2 regions of the Brevibacillus sp. FIR094 genome follow, and region 2 is predicted to be linked to the other one. Evidence: riboswitches for the same ligand, from Rfam matches in the RefSeq annotation. Region 2 holds a riboswitch; the other holds the start of a gene.
What was found. A riboswitch is a leader RNA that binds a small molecule or an ion and turns the genes downstream of it on or off. The one in region 2 is predicted to bind FMN.

Region 1: it holds a riboswitch for FMN, as region 2 does, so the genes downstream of both, ACQ5DJ_RS27850 (ECF transporter S component) here and ribD (bifunctional diaminohydroxyphosphoribosylaminopyrimidine deaminase/5-amino-6-(5-phosphoribosylamino)uracil reductase RibD) in region 2, are expected to answer to the same signal.

What each region holds. Positions count from the first base shown of each region.
Region 1 is NZ_JBEAES010000052.1:9,589-17,706, reverse strand. Features, by position in the region: gene ACQ5DJ_RS27875 (glutamate-1-semialdehyde 2,1-aminomutase) at 1-398, opposite strand, end outside; gene ACQ5DJ_RS27870 (protein phosphatase 2C domain-containing protein) at 663-1,505, shown strand; gene ACQ5DJ_RS27865 (ABC transporter ATP-binding protein) at 1,595-2,605, shown strand; gene ACQ5DJ_RS27860 (ABC transporter permease) at 2,598-3,392, shown strand; gene ACQ5DJ_RS27855 (ABC transporter permease) at 3,396-4,193, shown strand; FMN riboswitch at 4,475-4,629, shown strand; gene ACQ5DJ_RS27850 (ECF transporter S component) at 4,865-5,476, shown strand; gene proS (proline--tRNA ligase) at 5,790-7,256, shown strand; gene ACQ5DJ_RS27840 (HAD family hydrolase) at 7,308-7,946, opposite strand; gene ACQ5DJ_RS27835 (helix-turn-helix domain-containing protein) at 8,010-8,118, opposite strand, start outside.
Region 2 is NZ_JBEAES010000004.1:234,810-242,927, reverse strand. Features, by position in the region: partial or broken gene ACQ5DJ_RS05205 (bifunctional 3,4-dihydroxy-2-butanone-4-phosphate synthase/GTP cyclohydrolase II) at 1-899, opposite strand, end outside; gene ACQ5DJ_RS05200 (riboflavin synthase) at 916-1,572, opposite strand; gene ribD (bifunctional diaminohydroxyphosphoribosylaminopyrimidine deaminase/5-amino-6-(5-phosphoribosylamino)uracil reductase RibD) at 1,592-2,698, opposite strand; FMN riboswitch at 2,830-2,974, opposite strand; FMN riboswitch at 3,087-3,234, opposite strand; gene ACQ5DJ_RS05190 (HAD family hydrolase) at 3,302-3,970, opposite strand; gene ACQ5DJ_RS05185 (c-type cytochrome) at 4,119-5,051, opposite strand; gene ACQ5DJ_RS05180 (sigma-54-dependent transcriptional regulator) at 5,210-6,589, opposite strand; gene ACQ5DJ_RS05175 (sensor histidine kinase) at 6,597-8,118, opposite strand, start outside.

The DNA.
Region 1 (8,118 bases), on a different contig from region 2:
GTATAGGCACGTGCTACACGAATGCAGGTCATGACTGCTTCTGTACCGGAGTTATTGAATCGAACGCGCTCCATCGAAGGGATTGCATCGCGGATCATGTTTGCGAAGGTGATTTCCCATGGAGTCGGAGTGCCGTACAGGGTTCCGTTGGCAGCTGCTTCACAAATCGCTTTGGTCACATGTGGATGTGCATGGCCAGTAATGATGGGGCCATATGCTGCTAAATAGTCAATATATCGATTGCCGTCCACGTCCCAGAAATACGCGCCCTGGGCACGTTCCATCGTTACGGGTGCTCCCCCGCCTACAGCCTTGAAAGAGCGGGAAGGGCTGTTTACCCCGCCTAGAATGACGTCGAGTGCTTCCTCGTGCAGTTGCGCGGATCGTTCACGTTTCATGCATATTCCCTCTTTTCTTTTTGATCGTAAAGGAATTTATAAAATAAATTCCGGAGCGTATGGAAGCTTTCCGCTAAAAAGCGGTCGCTCCTCCATGAATTGGCCTCGATCAAGGTTTTCTTACCAACCTCTTTTGGAAAAAGTCCTTCATTATCTTACCACAGCTGTTCAACAACTGGATATGAACGGAGAGCTATAGATGAAGAAAAGGAAAAGTGATACAATTTTCAAGCAAATCACTCCATGGGTAAAGGCGGGGTCATCATGAAACTTGAGAGCATCTTCATGAAAGGAAGCGGCAAAAGCAATGAGGACGCCTATGTGATTCAGCAGGTCAAGCATGTGTATGCGGTTATCGACGGCATTACGTCGCTGATTCCGTATGAGAACGCAGCAGGACAAACAGGCGGAGCTATCGCGGCTGAGCTCGTAAAAAAGCAGTTGGAAGCAATGCCGGAGGATGCAGCTTTGCACGATTATTTGGAGACGATAAACTTAGCCCTTCAGGAGCAGATGCGGCAAAGCGGCATTGATCTTGAGAAAAAGGAAGCATTGTGGGGAGCGGCCTGTGCAGTCGTCCGTGTAGGAGATGCCCATATCGAGTACGCGCAGTTGGGAGATTGCATGATATTTGCCGTTTATGATGATGACACTGTACGACCTCTGACGCATACGCAAGTCAGCCATTTGGAACAGGCAGCCTTGGCGAAGTGGGAAGAAGGAATCAACGAAGGATTGTGTACCCGAGCAGAGCTGTACGAACGATGTATGAACATCCTGATCCATAACCGCTATCAGGCGAATGGACCAGGAGGCTACGGCGTGTTGAATGGCGATGTTGCCTGTCGGGATTTTATAGAGTATGGACGCATGAATCGAGTTGGTGTGAAAGCGTTGGTAATGGCAACGGATGGTCTTTTCATGCCGAGAGCTTTAGGTGGAGTACAGCCGAAGTGGGAAGAGACGGTGCTGCCGATCGTACATAAAGGGCTGCAACGTTATACTGACGAGCTCATCTCTCTGGAAAATAACGATCCCGAATGCATCCAGTATATCCGCTTCAAAAAGTCAGACGACAAAACGGGAATGATCCTTTATCTTCATTAACAGTTTGGTGCAGTTTGCCTTTTGCACAATTCGATTGGCTCATATACACTACAAATGGTATTTAAGCGAAGAAAAAAGGACGGTTTTCCATGATTCAGGTAAATCATTTACAAAAGGATTTCCGCATCCATCAGTCCAGACCAGGCCTTGGTGGTGCTTTTCGAGATTTGTTCAGTCGGGAGTATAAGACGGTAAATGCGGTGGATGACCTTTCCTTTACAGTAAAGGAAGGGGAAATGTTCGCGCTGATTGGGGAAAATGGTGCCGGAAAATCGACCACGATCAAGATGCTGACGGGTATCTTGACCCCGAGCAACGGAGAAATCGTCATTAACGGCTATGTGCCTTTCAAGCAGCGGGAAGAGTACGTTCGTTCCATCGGAGTTGTTTTCGGGCAGCGCTCTCAGCTTTGGTGGGATCTTTCTCCGATAGAGTCCTTCCGTCTGTTGAAGAGTGTTTATAAGGTAGATGAGGCAGAAGGAGAAAAGTGGCTGGAGCGTTTGATTGAGGAGCTGGAGATTTCTCCGTTCGTCAGTCAGCCAGTGCGCAAGCTGAGTCTCGGTCAGCGGATGCGCTGTGAAGTGGCTGCTTCATTGATTCATAAGCCACGCCTGCTGTTTCTCGATGAACCGACAGTTGGACTCGATGTGCTCGTTAAGCAAAAAATCCGAGAGTTTCTCCGCAATCTGAACGAGACGGAAAATATGACGATCTTGTTGACGACTCACGATGTGTCAGACATCGAAGCACTCTGTAAACGCGTGCTTGTCATGGACAAAGGGAAGCTGATCTTCGATGGCTTGTTGAATGACCTCAAGGAAAAATGGGGCAATGGCACAGAGGTGTCCTTCCAAATGAAAAAGCGCACGTCAACAGCCGCACTCCGTCAGGCATTGGGAGAGATGCCTTGTGAGATCGAGCAAATCAATGATTTTACTCTCAGTGTAAAAGTAGCGCGGAGTCAGGAAATGCTGCCTTTTGTTTTGTCGACGGTCATGTCAGCCTTTGAAGTCAGCGACGTGAAAATCGAGGAGACGAGTACAGAGGATATTGTTCGCAACATTTATTCCTCAGACCAAGAGGTAGCCAGCCATGCGTAAGCTATATATGGAACTCATCCGCATGAGGTTTTTGACGATGCTTGCCTATCGTGTGAATTATTACAGCGGCATCATTATCTACGCGATCAACATCGGTGCGTACTACTTTTTGTGGGGAGCGATCTACGGAGGACAGCAGCAACTGGGCGGGCTTACGGTGGAACAGATGACTTCCTACGTTGCGATTGCTTGGATGTCGCGTGCGTTTTATTTTAACAACATCGATACAGAAATAGCCCAGGACGTCCGAGAAGGCAAGGTCGCGATCGAAATGATACGCCCTTATAATTACTTGTCCGTGAAAACGGCGCAGGCGTTTGGGGAAGGGATCTTTCGGTTTCTCTTTTTCGCGGGTCCAGGGATCTTCCTTATCAGCCTGATCATTCCGTTCAGCTTCCCGGCGACAGCGACTGGATGGGGGCTGTATTTGATCAGCTTGATGTGTGCGTTTTTGATCAATACACAAATCAACCTGGTGACAGGCTTGCTGACTTTCTTCCTGTTCCGAAACGATGGCATGATGCGAGCCAAGCGGGTCGTGGTGGATCTGTTGTCTGGTCTCGTGCTTCCGATCAGCTTTTTCCCGGGATGGGCGCAAACGGTAATGGGTTACCTTCCCTTTCAGGCGGTTAACTACTATCCGAGCTTGATCTTCACAGGAGCGATTACAACGGAACGCTCCTGGGAATTGATCGGTTTTCAGGTCATCTGGATGTTTGTCATACTGGTTCCCATCTTGGTGATGTGGCGTCTTGCCCGCAACAAGCTGGTTGTGCAAGGAGGGTAGAGCATGCAAAACATGAGACATATTTTCAGTATTTTTGCCGACTACCTGAGTCAGTACTTCAAGACGAGACTTGCCTATCGAACGGATTTTATCGGGGATTTTGTGTCCAATCTGGTTTCTGAGTTGATCAATCTCATCTTTATTATTGTCGTGTTCACGCATGTTCCGCTTATGGGGGATTGGACGCGTGATGAGATTATCTTTATCTATGGTTTCTTTTTGGTTCCATACGCATTGTTCTCAATGTTCTTCGGTTTTTGGGACTTCAACGAACGGTATATCATTCGGGGCGAGATGGATCGCATCCTGACGAGACCGATTCACAATCTGGCACAGGTATGCCTCGAGTCGATTGCGCCAGACCGCATTTTTGGAGTCATAACAGGGATCATCATCATGGGGTATGCTGCTATTCAACTTGATTTGTCGTTTTACTGGTACGACGTGTTCATCTTTATCGGGCTCTCAATCAGTGGGGCACTGATTTACGGTGGCGTGTATACTGCAATTGCTGCGGTTAGCTTCTTTTCTGACTCGCGGACAGGGATTGCCCCGATGATCTACAACATCCAGCAATATGGGCGCTATCCGGTAGACGTGTACAACAAGGCAATTCGCTTTGTGCTCACCTACGTGCTGCCATTTGCCTTTGTGGGTGTTTATCCGGCGGCTTACTTTTTGCGCAAGGAAGTTTGGTACACTTATGCCGCAATGACTCCGGTAGTGGCTGTCATCTTTTTCGGGATCGGGCTGTTAGTCTGGAACTGGGGAGTTACGAAGTATCGGGGAGCAGGTTCTTGATTATTTATCATTCCTAGTAAAGACCGTCCCGGCTGCAAACGGAACGGTCGGTACAATCGGCGCTTCCCGTAAAGGGGTACGGCTCAAATCTGGTTGTGAAATAGACCGCAGAGTGTGGACTCAAGGGCGGTCTATTTCTTTTTGGTCAAGGTAACAACCAAGCCGATTATTATCATTATTCCAACTAAACAAATCGGAAAAATAAACAAAAAGTGTCGAGCTGGCAGTTTCCTCTATTGTCAAATCAAAAAACAGCAGTATAATATGCTGTATACAACTACACATTCCTTCGGGGCAGGGTGAAATTCCCGACCGGCGGTGATCATGCTTTGTGCATGTTAAGCCCGCGAGCCTCCCGAGCTGCAAATAGCGACGGAGTGCAGGATCTGGTGTGATTCCAGAGCCGACAGTACAGTCTGGATGGGAGAAGGATGACGACAGTACGTTTATCACACGTGCTTGTTTGCCTGTGCAAACGGGATGAGAACGTAGAGGCCAGTCCTCTTGTTTCTTGTACCTTTTATTTGCGCACGGTTTTGTCATACGCTTGCAAATGCCCTGTGGAACTTATAACCACAGGGTTTATTTTTGTTTGTGTAACAAGACGTGTGAGCTTACAACGACTGTTGCCATTCCTCAAGAAGGAGTAGAAAAATGAGGAGATGGTAAACATGAAAGAAACAGCGCTGCATTCTTCGCGCACACGTGCAACTCAAAAGCTGGTGACGATTCCCATGCTGGCGGCCGTTGCATTTATTCTGCAGTATCTCGAGGTTCCTGTTCCGCTGATGCCTAGCTTTTTGAAACTCGACTTCAGTACACTCCCGGCATTGATCGGGGGACTCATGTACGGACCTGTAGCCGGCGTTATTATCGAGGTACTGAAAAATACACTGCACATGCTTTTCAAAAATACAGACGGTCTGTTGATCGGTGAGCTCGCAAACGTTGTAGCAGGATCAAGCTTTATTTTTGCGGCTGTCTACATGCAGCGTCTCGGCCAAGGCAAAAAAGGCTTCCTGACTGGTCTCGCTCTGGGAACGATTTTGATGACGATTGTCATGGCTGTGGCAAATGCATATGTACTGTTGCCTGCGTACGCTGTGCTTTATCAAATGCCGATTGAACAGCTCTTGACTATGTTCAATGCGACAAGTATTTGGTCATTAGTTCTGTACGGAATCGTACCATTCAATCTCTTCAAAGGTGTTATGATTTCAGTGGTCGCGTATCCGATCTACGTGAAGCTCGGCTCCAGAATCGCTGCGCGTACCAACAATTGACAACCACGATGTGACTCGCTAATATGTTTAGTTAATAGATAGTCACAAAAGGCTATGAAAGGACCCGCAGCTATTCCCACGTGACAGAGAGTCGGCCCTAGTCTGGAAGGCTGATACGTAAAGGATAACTGCATCCCATCCTGAAGCCGCTGGTGAAGAGCTTAGCCGGATGCCCACCGTTATCGGGTTTATCGAGAGGACTATGGCGTATGCTGTAGTCAATCAGGGTGGTACCGCGGAAGTTGATCCTCCGTCCCTTTTTGGGATGGGGGATTTTTTGCATTTTACGTAAGATCAAAAGGAGCGTAGTCGGATGAAAGAGGACAAAGCGTTTGTAAAAGAAATTACACCGCAATCGGAGGATTTTTCGCGTTGGTACATCGATGCCATTAAAAAGGCGGATTTGATGGACTACACACCGGTACGCGGCTGCATCGTGTTCAAGCCGGATGGCTTTGAGCTATGGGAACGAATTCAAGAGGCAATGAATAAGCGCTTCAAAGAGACAGGGCATCGCAATGCCTATTTCCCGATGCTGATCCCCGAGTCCTTCTTTCAAAAAGAAAAAGAGCATATCGAGGGCTTCAATCCTGAGCTGCCTTGGGTAACAGAGGCTGGGGGCGAGCCGTTAGAAGAAAAGCTCGCACTACGTCCAACCTCCGAGACGATCATCGGACATATGTACAGCCAATGGATTCAGAGCTACCGCGACCTGCCTGTATTAATCAATCAATGGGCTAACGTTTTTCGTTGGGAAAAGCGGACGATGCCGTTCTTGCGGACATCGGAATTTCTCTGGCAGGAAGGCCACACGGCACATGCGACAGAGGAAGAAGCTCGTCAGGAAACGATGCAAATGCTAGAGATATACCGAGAGGTCGTCGAGCAGGAGCTGGCTATTCCGGTTTGGAAGGGACAAAAAACACCAAGTGAACGCTTTGCTGGTGCTGTCGACACGTATTCCATTGAAGCGATGATGAAGGATGGCAAAGCAGTGCAAGCAGGCACCTCGCACTATTTGGGCGATAAATTCGCGCGCGGCTTTGAAATCAAGTTTTTGGATCGTGATAATCAGTTCAAGTACGTTCACACTACATCATGGGGAACCTCTACGCGACTGATTGGTTCGATGATCATGGTGCATGGCGATGACCGTGGTCTCGTGTTGCCGCCTCGCATGGCTCCGACACAGGTTATTTTGATCCCAGTTGGTCCGATGAAACTACGCGAGAAGGTGATGGAGGCGTTTGATCCACTCTTTGACGACATCAAGGCGGCAGGAGTGCGTGTCCGTGCTGATCTTCGTGAAGAAACACCAGGCTGGAAGTTCAATGAATGGGAAATGCGCGGGGTTCCTCTGCGTCTGGAGCTCGGCCCACGTGACGTGGAAAATGGTCAAGTAATTCTGGCTCGACGTGATACAGGGGAGAAGGTGACGGTATCACTTGAAGGTATCGTGCAGACAGTTGTTCAACTGTTGGAAGAGATTCAGCAAAATATGTTCCAAAAAGCACTAGCCTTCCGTGATGAGAACTCATATTTGGGGATTGATACACTGGAGCAGCTATCCGATCATATTGCCAAAAAAGAGAGCGAAAACAAGACGAGCGGATGGGTGTTAGCTGGCTGGTGTGGGGATGATGCTTGTGAATCGAAGGTCAAAGAGGAAACCAAGTTCACCTCTCGTAACATCCCGTTTGAGCCTCCTGTACAAAAGAAAGCCTGCCTTTGCTGCGGCAAAGAGTCACAGTATAGTGTCTGGTTCGGACGGGCGTATTAAACAAAAAAAGGGTGCGTCCACGCTTCGGCGGCAGGGCACACCCTTTTTCATCTAGCGTCTGAGGATCCAATCGGTAAAAGCTTGCACATCCGTAAAGTGGTAGTCAGGCTCGGGATCGAATTTTCCCGACTTTTGTGTAACCGAAAGCCAATCCACACCGACTTTTCGCAAACCAGCGGCTCGACCAGCCAACACGTCAGCATCACTGTCACCTACGAAAATGGTTTCTGCAGGCGTAGCGCCTAGCTGTGTCATAGCGGTAAAAATACCTTCTGGATGAGGCTTTGGATGTGTGACCTCATCCCCTGTGATCACGACGGAAAAATACGAATCTAATCCCCATTCTCGAAGGGAGATGTCAGCGCTTTTTCGTCCTTTTCCTGTTACGATTCCCATTTGGATACCCGCTGCGTGAAGTTCATCGAGCATGCTTCGGATATTTCCCGGGTTTTGTACGCGGGAGTGTTCCTCTGTGTATACACGATAAAAATGAGCAAAGGCGTTGTCATGCGCATGTGGGGGAAGCTTGTTTTGCAAAATGCCTGTTTCTGTGGGGCCAAAGAGAGCTACAATCTGCTCGTCAGTATAATGCTCTTGTAAAAACTGCTGAAAGGTAGCGCGAAAAGCGGTGAAGATCAAGGGGAGGGTATCGGCAACTGTGCCGTCGAAATCAAACAAGATCGTCCGCATTGGAGTCCTCCTTTGATTAGAAAATGAAAGAAAACCATCGTATCTGATGGTTTTCTTGGTGACTTATTCATCCGAATCATCAAAATGATCATCTGCATCATCTGTTGGGTCAGCTGGAGTCAATGGGAACAGGATGTCGAAAAACTTGAATTTTCGACGGCCAGATTCCGAT
Region 2 (8,118 bases):
AATCAAGCCAATGCCTCTGCCCTCTTGGCGCATGTACAATAAAATGCCACGTCCGTTCGCTTCGATCTGTTCCAATGCAGCATGTAGCTGTGGACCGCAGTCGCAGCGATGAGAGCCGAAAATATCTCCTGTCAAGCACTCCGAGTGAACGCGAATGAGAATGGGCTCATCTGGTCCGATCTCTCCCTTCATGAGCGCCACATGCTCTTTGCCATCCAGCTCGTTCGTATAGGCCGCCATCCGAAAATCACCGTAGGCGGTCGGAAGCTGCACTTCGATTTCCCTTTTCACCATGGATTCCGTCCTCATCCGATACGCGATCAAATCTGCAATCGTAATCAGCTTGAGATCAAAGCGGCGTGCGATCTCTACCAATTGTGGCAGACGTGCCATGAGCCATCCTCGTTCATAATTTCGCAAATGACTCCCGCCGATTTTCCCCCGGCCAAGCGAGCCAAATCAACTGCCGCCTCCGTATGTCCCGCTCTGCGCAATACACCGCCAGACTTCGCGATTAACGGAAAAATGTGTCCCGGTCTGCGGAAATCTTCTGCCGTCTTCTGATCATCCAGCATCGCCAAGACCGTCTGAGAGCGCTCATGAGCCGATATCCCTGTGTGGGTACTCCCTTCATCGATGGACACGGTAAAAGCCGTTCCTTGTTTGTCTGTATTGGACTTCACCATCGGATGAAGCTGCAAACGAGTTGCGTGCTCTTCTGTCACTGGTACGCAAACGAGTCCTCTCCCATGTGTAACCATGAAATTGATCATTTCAGGTGTAGCCGCTTCGGCCATGCAGACAAAATCTCCTTCATTTTCCCGATCCTCATCATCTACCACGATGACTGCCTTGCCCTGACGCAAATCTTCCAATGCTTCTTCTATGCGATGAAACATGCTTTCTCCCTCCTTCTCACGCGAAGCCGTTTTCCTGCAAAAAGGTTAGACTGAGCCCGCCAGATTTTTCTGTACCCCCATGGTTTTGATAACCTAACAATCGCTCCACATATTTGCCGATGACATCTGTTTCGAGATTCACCAAGTCCCCAGGTCGTCTGTCTGCAAGACTCGTATTCGCCAGCGTATGCGGAATGATCGAAACGGTAAAACCGCTATCGTTTACGTCCACCACGGTGAGACTGATGCCATCTATGCAAATCGATCCACGGGCGATAACATACTTCAACAGTTGTGGTTTGGCCTCCATCCGAAACACGACAGCATTCGCATTCACCTCTCGTGAAGCAACCATTCCGGTCCCATCTACATGTCCAGAGACGATATGCCCGCCAAAACGGTCCCCCAGCCGCATCGCTCTCTCCAAATTCACTCGCTGTCCGCTGCGTAATTGCCGCAAGCTCGTCTTGTTCATCGTCTCTGGCATCACATCGACGCTAAACTGACGATTTGAAAAAGAAGTAACGGTAAGGCAAATACCATTGACCGAGATACTGTCGCCGTGCTTCACCCCTTCGAGTACCTGCTGTGCGCGGATGACCAGTCGACTCGCCTGCTCGTTCCCTTGAATCGATTCCAACACGCCCACTTCTTCTACCAGTCCCGTGAACATGCTCTCTCCTCCTCACTTGCTACGTCTGATCTTCCCATTGTGGGTACCCGATGATCTGTACATCACCTTTCCCTATAGCCATGATTGAGACATCTGTCAGCTGTACCGCTTCTCCCATCGTCGCAAAGCCTTGACCACCGAATGGCGAAGGCGCGCCCCTTCCTCCGATCAGCTTTAGCGCGATATGGCTCACGACCTTTTGAATCGCTCTCGCCTGCAAAAAGGAGCCATTGACTTCCTGTCCGCCCTCCACAAGCAATGAAGTAATCCCCAGCTCTCCCAACGTATCCAGCACCTTTTCCACGCGAATTGGAGCCTCCGTTGTGATGACCCTTACTCCTCTTGCCACAAGCAGCTCCTGCTTTTCCCTTGGGGCTGCATCTGTCGTAAAGATCCACGTCTTCGCATCTGCATTCTGGACGACACGGGCATCCAGCGGCGTCCGTAATTGGCTGTCCAAAATCACTCGAACTGGCTGGCTCCCAAACCGTTGCTCTTCCTGGCGCGCCGTCAATAGTGAGTCATCAGCGAGAATCGTCCCAACCCCGACCAGGATCGCATCGTGCTGCCTGCGCAGTTCATGCACCTCTGCCCGAGCCTCTCCTCCAGTGATCCACCGACTGTGTCCCGTGAACGAAGCGATTTTCCCATCCAATGTACTTGCCGTCTTTACCGTCACAAATGGACGTCTGGTCTGGATGTAATGGAAAAAGACCTCATTGAGCGCCTTCGCTTCCTCTTCTCTCACACCCACCGCCACTTCCAGCCCTGCTGCCCGCAGCCTCTCCATTCCTCGTCCCGCCACCAGAGGATTCGGGTCGAGTGTCGCTACAACGACACGACGTACATCAGCTGCAATCAACGCCTCTGCACACGGCGGTGTTTTCCCGTAGTGACTGCAAGGCTCCAGCGTTACGTACACGGTCGCACCTTGCGCTTTTTCCCCAGCCATCCTTAGTGCGTGCACCTCAGCATGGGGTTCTCCTGCCCGCAGATGCGCTCCCATTCCCACGATGGTTCCATCCTTCACAATCACAGCTCCGACCATGGGATTCGGACTGGTTTGGCCTCGTGCCGATCGTGCCAGTTCCAGCGCCAGTCCCATGTACTTGCTGTCCTGTTCCATACCGCACTCCTTTCTGTTCCAGCATTCCAGCCAAGCACAACGCAAAAAGCCCTTGAAACCTCAAAGCGTTTCAGGGCATAGGGAAAGAAGCCTTACCTCATTCGTTTTTCAAAAACAAATGAAGAAAGCACAAAAATCTTCTTCCATCCGGACTGTACCGTCGGCTCTGGTTTTTCACCAGATCAGTCGCTGTAAGCGTGGTCAGCGAGTCGCGGGCTCAGACGTACGTACGCCATTACCGCCGGTCAGGAATTTCACCTTGCCCTGAAGATTGTCGCTATGAAGTTTTAACGAAAAACAAAAACGCCCAAGAATCGTATACTCAGGGCGTCGAGAAAGAAGCCTTATTCCAACCGTTTTTCAAAAAAACGACGAAATAGGCCATTCCAAATACCTTCTCCCATCCGGACTGTACCGTCGGCCTTGGATTTGCACCAAGTCAGTCGCTATCAACTGCTTCGATAGCGAGTCGCGGGCTCAGACGTGCGTTCGTCATTACCGCCGGTCGGGAATTGCACCCTACCCTGAAGGCTGGTATTCAGTTATGCAAAGTATAGCACATTTTTCGCTATTGTCTGTAATCATTTATTGGAGAAGTGCACTTTAGCCTTGCTCACACTCTTCAAGGACGGTCAGGAGTTGTTTCAAATCATTTATGTACGCTCTTGGCACAACGCCATTTTGCTCCATGTCCTGCTCGTTCCCTTGATAGGCAATAAAAGCGACTTGTCCGTCGCATGCCGCCTTACCATCGATCCACGAATCTCCGATCATCGTCCAAGCCGAAACAGGCCAATCTGGCTTGCGGCTGCGAATATAGTGAATGCCCGATGGAGATGGCTTCAAGATCGTCATCTGCTCGCGGGCTACAATTTCATCAAAGTAAGAGGCGATTCCCGTCTCGTTCAAAGCCTCCTCTGCCGCGGCATAAGCGTTGTTGGTTAGGATATACAGCTGATAGCGGTTCTTCAATTCCTCTAGCACTTCTACCGCGTGCTGCTCCAATACAGCCCCATGCATCCCTTTCTTCTCAATCGCGGTTACCGCATCCCACATCGCTTGCTCCAGCTCACTCGTCATCTGCTCCGCTTTTCGCCCGATCTCAATGAGCTGCGACGCGGTATGCTTTTCCCACTCCAGTGTAGAAGAAACGATCCCATTATCCACCCATAGCTGAAAAATGGCCCGCTTCATCTCTGCAAAATTGATCCTGGATTGCAGCAAGGTGTTGTCCATATCGAAAATAATGCCTTTTTGAAAGGTTCTGCTCATTTTGTGCCTCCTTTTTTGACAAGACGCCATGCTGGTTCAAGAGTTCACTCCTGTGATTGATACTTCCATTTTATCAAAAAAGGGGACGATCCCTCCGTCATTTTATAACTTTTGGGACAGTCCCTTTTTGGGCTTAGATATTGAGTTCCTACTGCTTCTTCTTGGCGCTTTCTACTTCATACGGCACATCCTTTGGAACTCCTCCAGCTGGCCAGTCTTGTGCCTTTTTGGCAAAGTCTGGACGTGGCTTGGACAAAATATAGGCTGCTAGGTCCGCTGCTTCTTGATCCGTTAACGAGCCTTGTTTGATACCGCCCATTTCACCTAGAGGCATATTGCGCTGAATGTAGCCAGCAGCTTTGGAAATTCGGGCCATACCCGCACCAATATTGAAAGAGTTATCCCCCCATAGCGCTGGTCCAGAGTTTGGTCCTGTTCCTGAACCATCAGCTGCATGGCATTGCAAACACGATTTTTGAAAGAGTGCTTCTCCATTTGCCACACTCGGTTGAGGTACGCTCTTCATATCATTTTTCTCTATCCACGGGCGCTCTTTAATTCCTACTGGTACATCTGTTGAGATATACGTCAGATAGGCAACCATCGCTCTCATTTCATCGCTGTTGTAAGGCAATGGCTTTCCGTTCATACTTCGTTGAAAACAACCATTGATGCGATCCTCAATAGTAAGAACTTTGCCAGACCTTGGAATGTACTGGGGATAGACTGCGGTGACACCCGTTAAAGGGGAGGTCGCATCCATTCCAGCATTCCCGTGACAACTAGAGCAGGAGAGCTTATTCCCTGTGTATTCTGGGATCGCTGTGCTCGTTTCATTCATTAACTTATGTCCATACTTAATCGATTCTCCCAATGGCCCTTCTGGCACCTTCTCCATACTAGGCGGGGTATAGGTATCAAGATTGCTCGCTCCAGTTGCCCCACTCGCTGTTTTATTTTTGGCCTCACCTGCTGTTGAGGTGGGTTGAGCGGTCGGTTGTGTAGCGCAGCCTGCAAAGACCAGCATCGCCACCACTACCATAGACAGCTTCTTCCAGCCTGTCTTCTCTTTTTTGATCATAGGTCTCACTCCTCCATGTTGATCGTGCATTCACAACAGGAGAGTAGCAAGAGCCGTGCCATACGATAGAAACAGGAAAACGAACGGCTTGACGCTTCCAAACAGCACGAAAAAGAAAAGACCATGCCAAAATGTCATGGTCAGTATGCGACAAAATGTCACGGTCGCAGCTCGTACTCTTCGATTTTTCGATACAGATTACGTACGCTAATCCCCAGCTTCTCTGCTGTCCTGGTCTTGTTCCATTGCAGAACGTCCAGCACATGCTTGATATGTTCTCGCTCAACATTTTTCAGTAAAAATGCCTCTTCCTCCCCAGTATCTGTTGATGAAATGAGCTTCCTATCTGACGGGTTGTGAGGTACTTGCTGTTCGTGAGGAAAGAGATCCTTGTCCTCAATTTCCTCTCCTTTTGCCAAAACGACAGCACGTTCGATCATATGAGCCAACTCCCGAACATTCCCCGGGAATGAGTAGGCGAAAAGAGCTGCCTGCGCTTTCACAGAAAGCGGTTTGACTGAATACTTACGCTTGAGTCGATTCAAAAAGAAAGCCGACAGCGGCAAAATGTCCTCTCTTCTTTCTATGAGAGGAGGAATCGTTATATCCATGACATGCAGCCGGAAATAAAGATCGGATCGAAACGTTCCTTCTTCCACTTTCTTCTCCAAATCGGCATTGGTAGCAGCAATGATACGAACATCCACCTTGTGCAGAATCGGGCTCCCTATTCGGCGAAATTCGCCGGTTTCCAGAAAACGGAGCAGCTTGACCTGCAAAGGAAAAGGCAAGTCCCCTACTTCATCCAAAAAGAGCGTCCCCAGGTGGGCGATCTCTACCAGTCCCTTTTTCTGCGCCGTTGCGCCTGTAAAAGCTCCCTTCTCGTGCCCGAACAGTTCACTTTCCAGCATCGTTTCTGGTATCGCCCCCAAATTGATCGGTACGAATGCCTCAGATGCTCTCTCACTCCATTCATAAATGAGTCTCGCGATGACATCCTTCCCTGTTCCACTTTCCCCTTTTAAGAGAACGAGAAAATCCGTACTGGCTACTCGCTTGGCAGTTGCTAAGACCTCTTTTAGCTTCGGGCTTTCAGCAACGATTTGAAACGTCGTTTTCCCGTTTGTCGATAGGGCTTCTCTCAACTGTTGGTTTTCCTCGGTCAACAGCTGTTTTTCGACGGCCTTGGAAATCAAAACCTCCAATTCATTGAGGTTGTATGGTTTTGTCAAATAATCATAAGCGCCGCGTTTCATCGCTTCGATAGCTGTTTCAATTGTTCCGTGTCCGGTCACAACAATGATTTGAATGGCAGGAGAGGTTTCCTTGCACCATTGCAAAAAGGAGAGGCCGTCCATCCCAGGCATTTTCAAATCAAGCAGAATGACATGAATCGTTTCGCTGGTAACTAGCTTCTGTGCGTTGATTCCGTCAGCTGCTTCGAGCGTGAAATATCCCTTTCTCTTTAATCGACTGGTTAATAGATGGCGAAAATCTGCTTCGTCATCCACGATGAGTATACGTGTGTCAGCGTGCATTTTTTGTTTATTCCCCCTTTGCCGACGGCAGGATGACCGTAACCGTTGTGCCTTTGTCTGGCGTACTTTCGATCTCGATTTCTCCGCCTAAATTCGTCACAATCCCGTAGCAGACCGATAACCCGAGACCCGTCCCTTTTCCAGGAGGCTTGGTTGTATAAAAGGGCTCCAAAACATGGGGCAAATCTGCTGCGGGTATACCGCATCCATCATCTCTGATCCACAGACGGATTCGATCATTCGATGGAGAATCAGTTGCTATCTCAATATTTCCTCGCTCCGTGGTCGCGTACAGCGCATTGGTTAACAGATTGAGCACGATTTGCTGAAGCTGTCCAGGCGTGGCGAGAAGAAACGGAGCAGAGGCCAACAGAGACTGGTTCACCGTTACCTGTTTCACACGTATTTCATGGGACAGAAGAATGAGAATGTCTGATAGCACTTGATGAATATCTACTTTTTCTACGGTAACGGGTGATTTCCCCGAAAAATGCAGTAATCGTGTCGTGATTTCCTTGCAACGGTTAATTTGTTTATCCATCGTATCCAAGTATTGGGTAAGCTCTCCTGTATCCTGTAAATCTCGAATATCCTCTTCCACTAGACGGTCTCGCAAGTCTTGGCCATACAGCGACAGAATGCCTAATGGATTATTGATTTCATGGGCGATTCCCGACGCCAAGAGTCCAATAGCAGCAAGCTTGTCTGCTTGTGCGATAGCGGCTTCTAGCTCTCGTTTCTCCGTGATGTCCTCGATAACCTCTAGAAAAGCAGACGACTCTTTCTCCGGATACAGAGGGAAAACCTGATGTCGATAAGAACGGACACGTCCATCCTGATCGACTCTGGATGAAATAAGGTCAGTCTGTTTTTGGTTTACCATTTGTCGCGTTCGGAGCATGCAACCACTGCATGAACTGAATTGCTGACCAATCGTCTGATGGCAGTCCTTTCCCAGGAGATTAGACGCATCTTGGAACCACTCCGACGCTGTTTGGTTAATCCAGCGAATGCGAAAAGACTCATCTACGAGAATCAACCCCATCCCCATACCACTGACGACGAGATCAAGCCGTTTCTTTTCTTCGAGAAGCTGATTGGTCTTCATCTCTAGACTCTGTGCCATTGCATTACAGGACGCTGCTAACCTGCCAATTTCATCTGAGGTCGTCACTGGTATTCGTACGGATAAGTCGCCACCTGCGATTTTTTGAACAGCTGATTCGATCTTTTCCATTAACCGACTAAACGAGACAGAGAACACAATGCTAATCCCCAGAACGATAAGTGCAATAAATAAGGTCGTAAAGAGCAGAGATTGTTCCAATTTTGAAAAGGTAGCAAACGCCGTTTGGCTCGACTGCTCCAGCATAATGACCCAATGTGTGACAGAAGAGCGCATGGCATAGTTGACCATGACATCACCATTGGAAGCTTGATACGTACGGATAACAGGCTTGTCAGTTCCAGCTGGTAGTGTCCAGGAAGGAGGAACCGCTTGTTCATAATAGGTCAAAGAGCCATCAGAA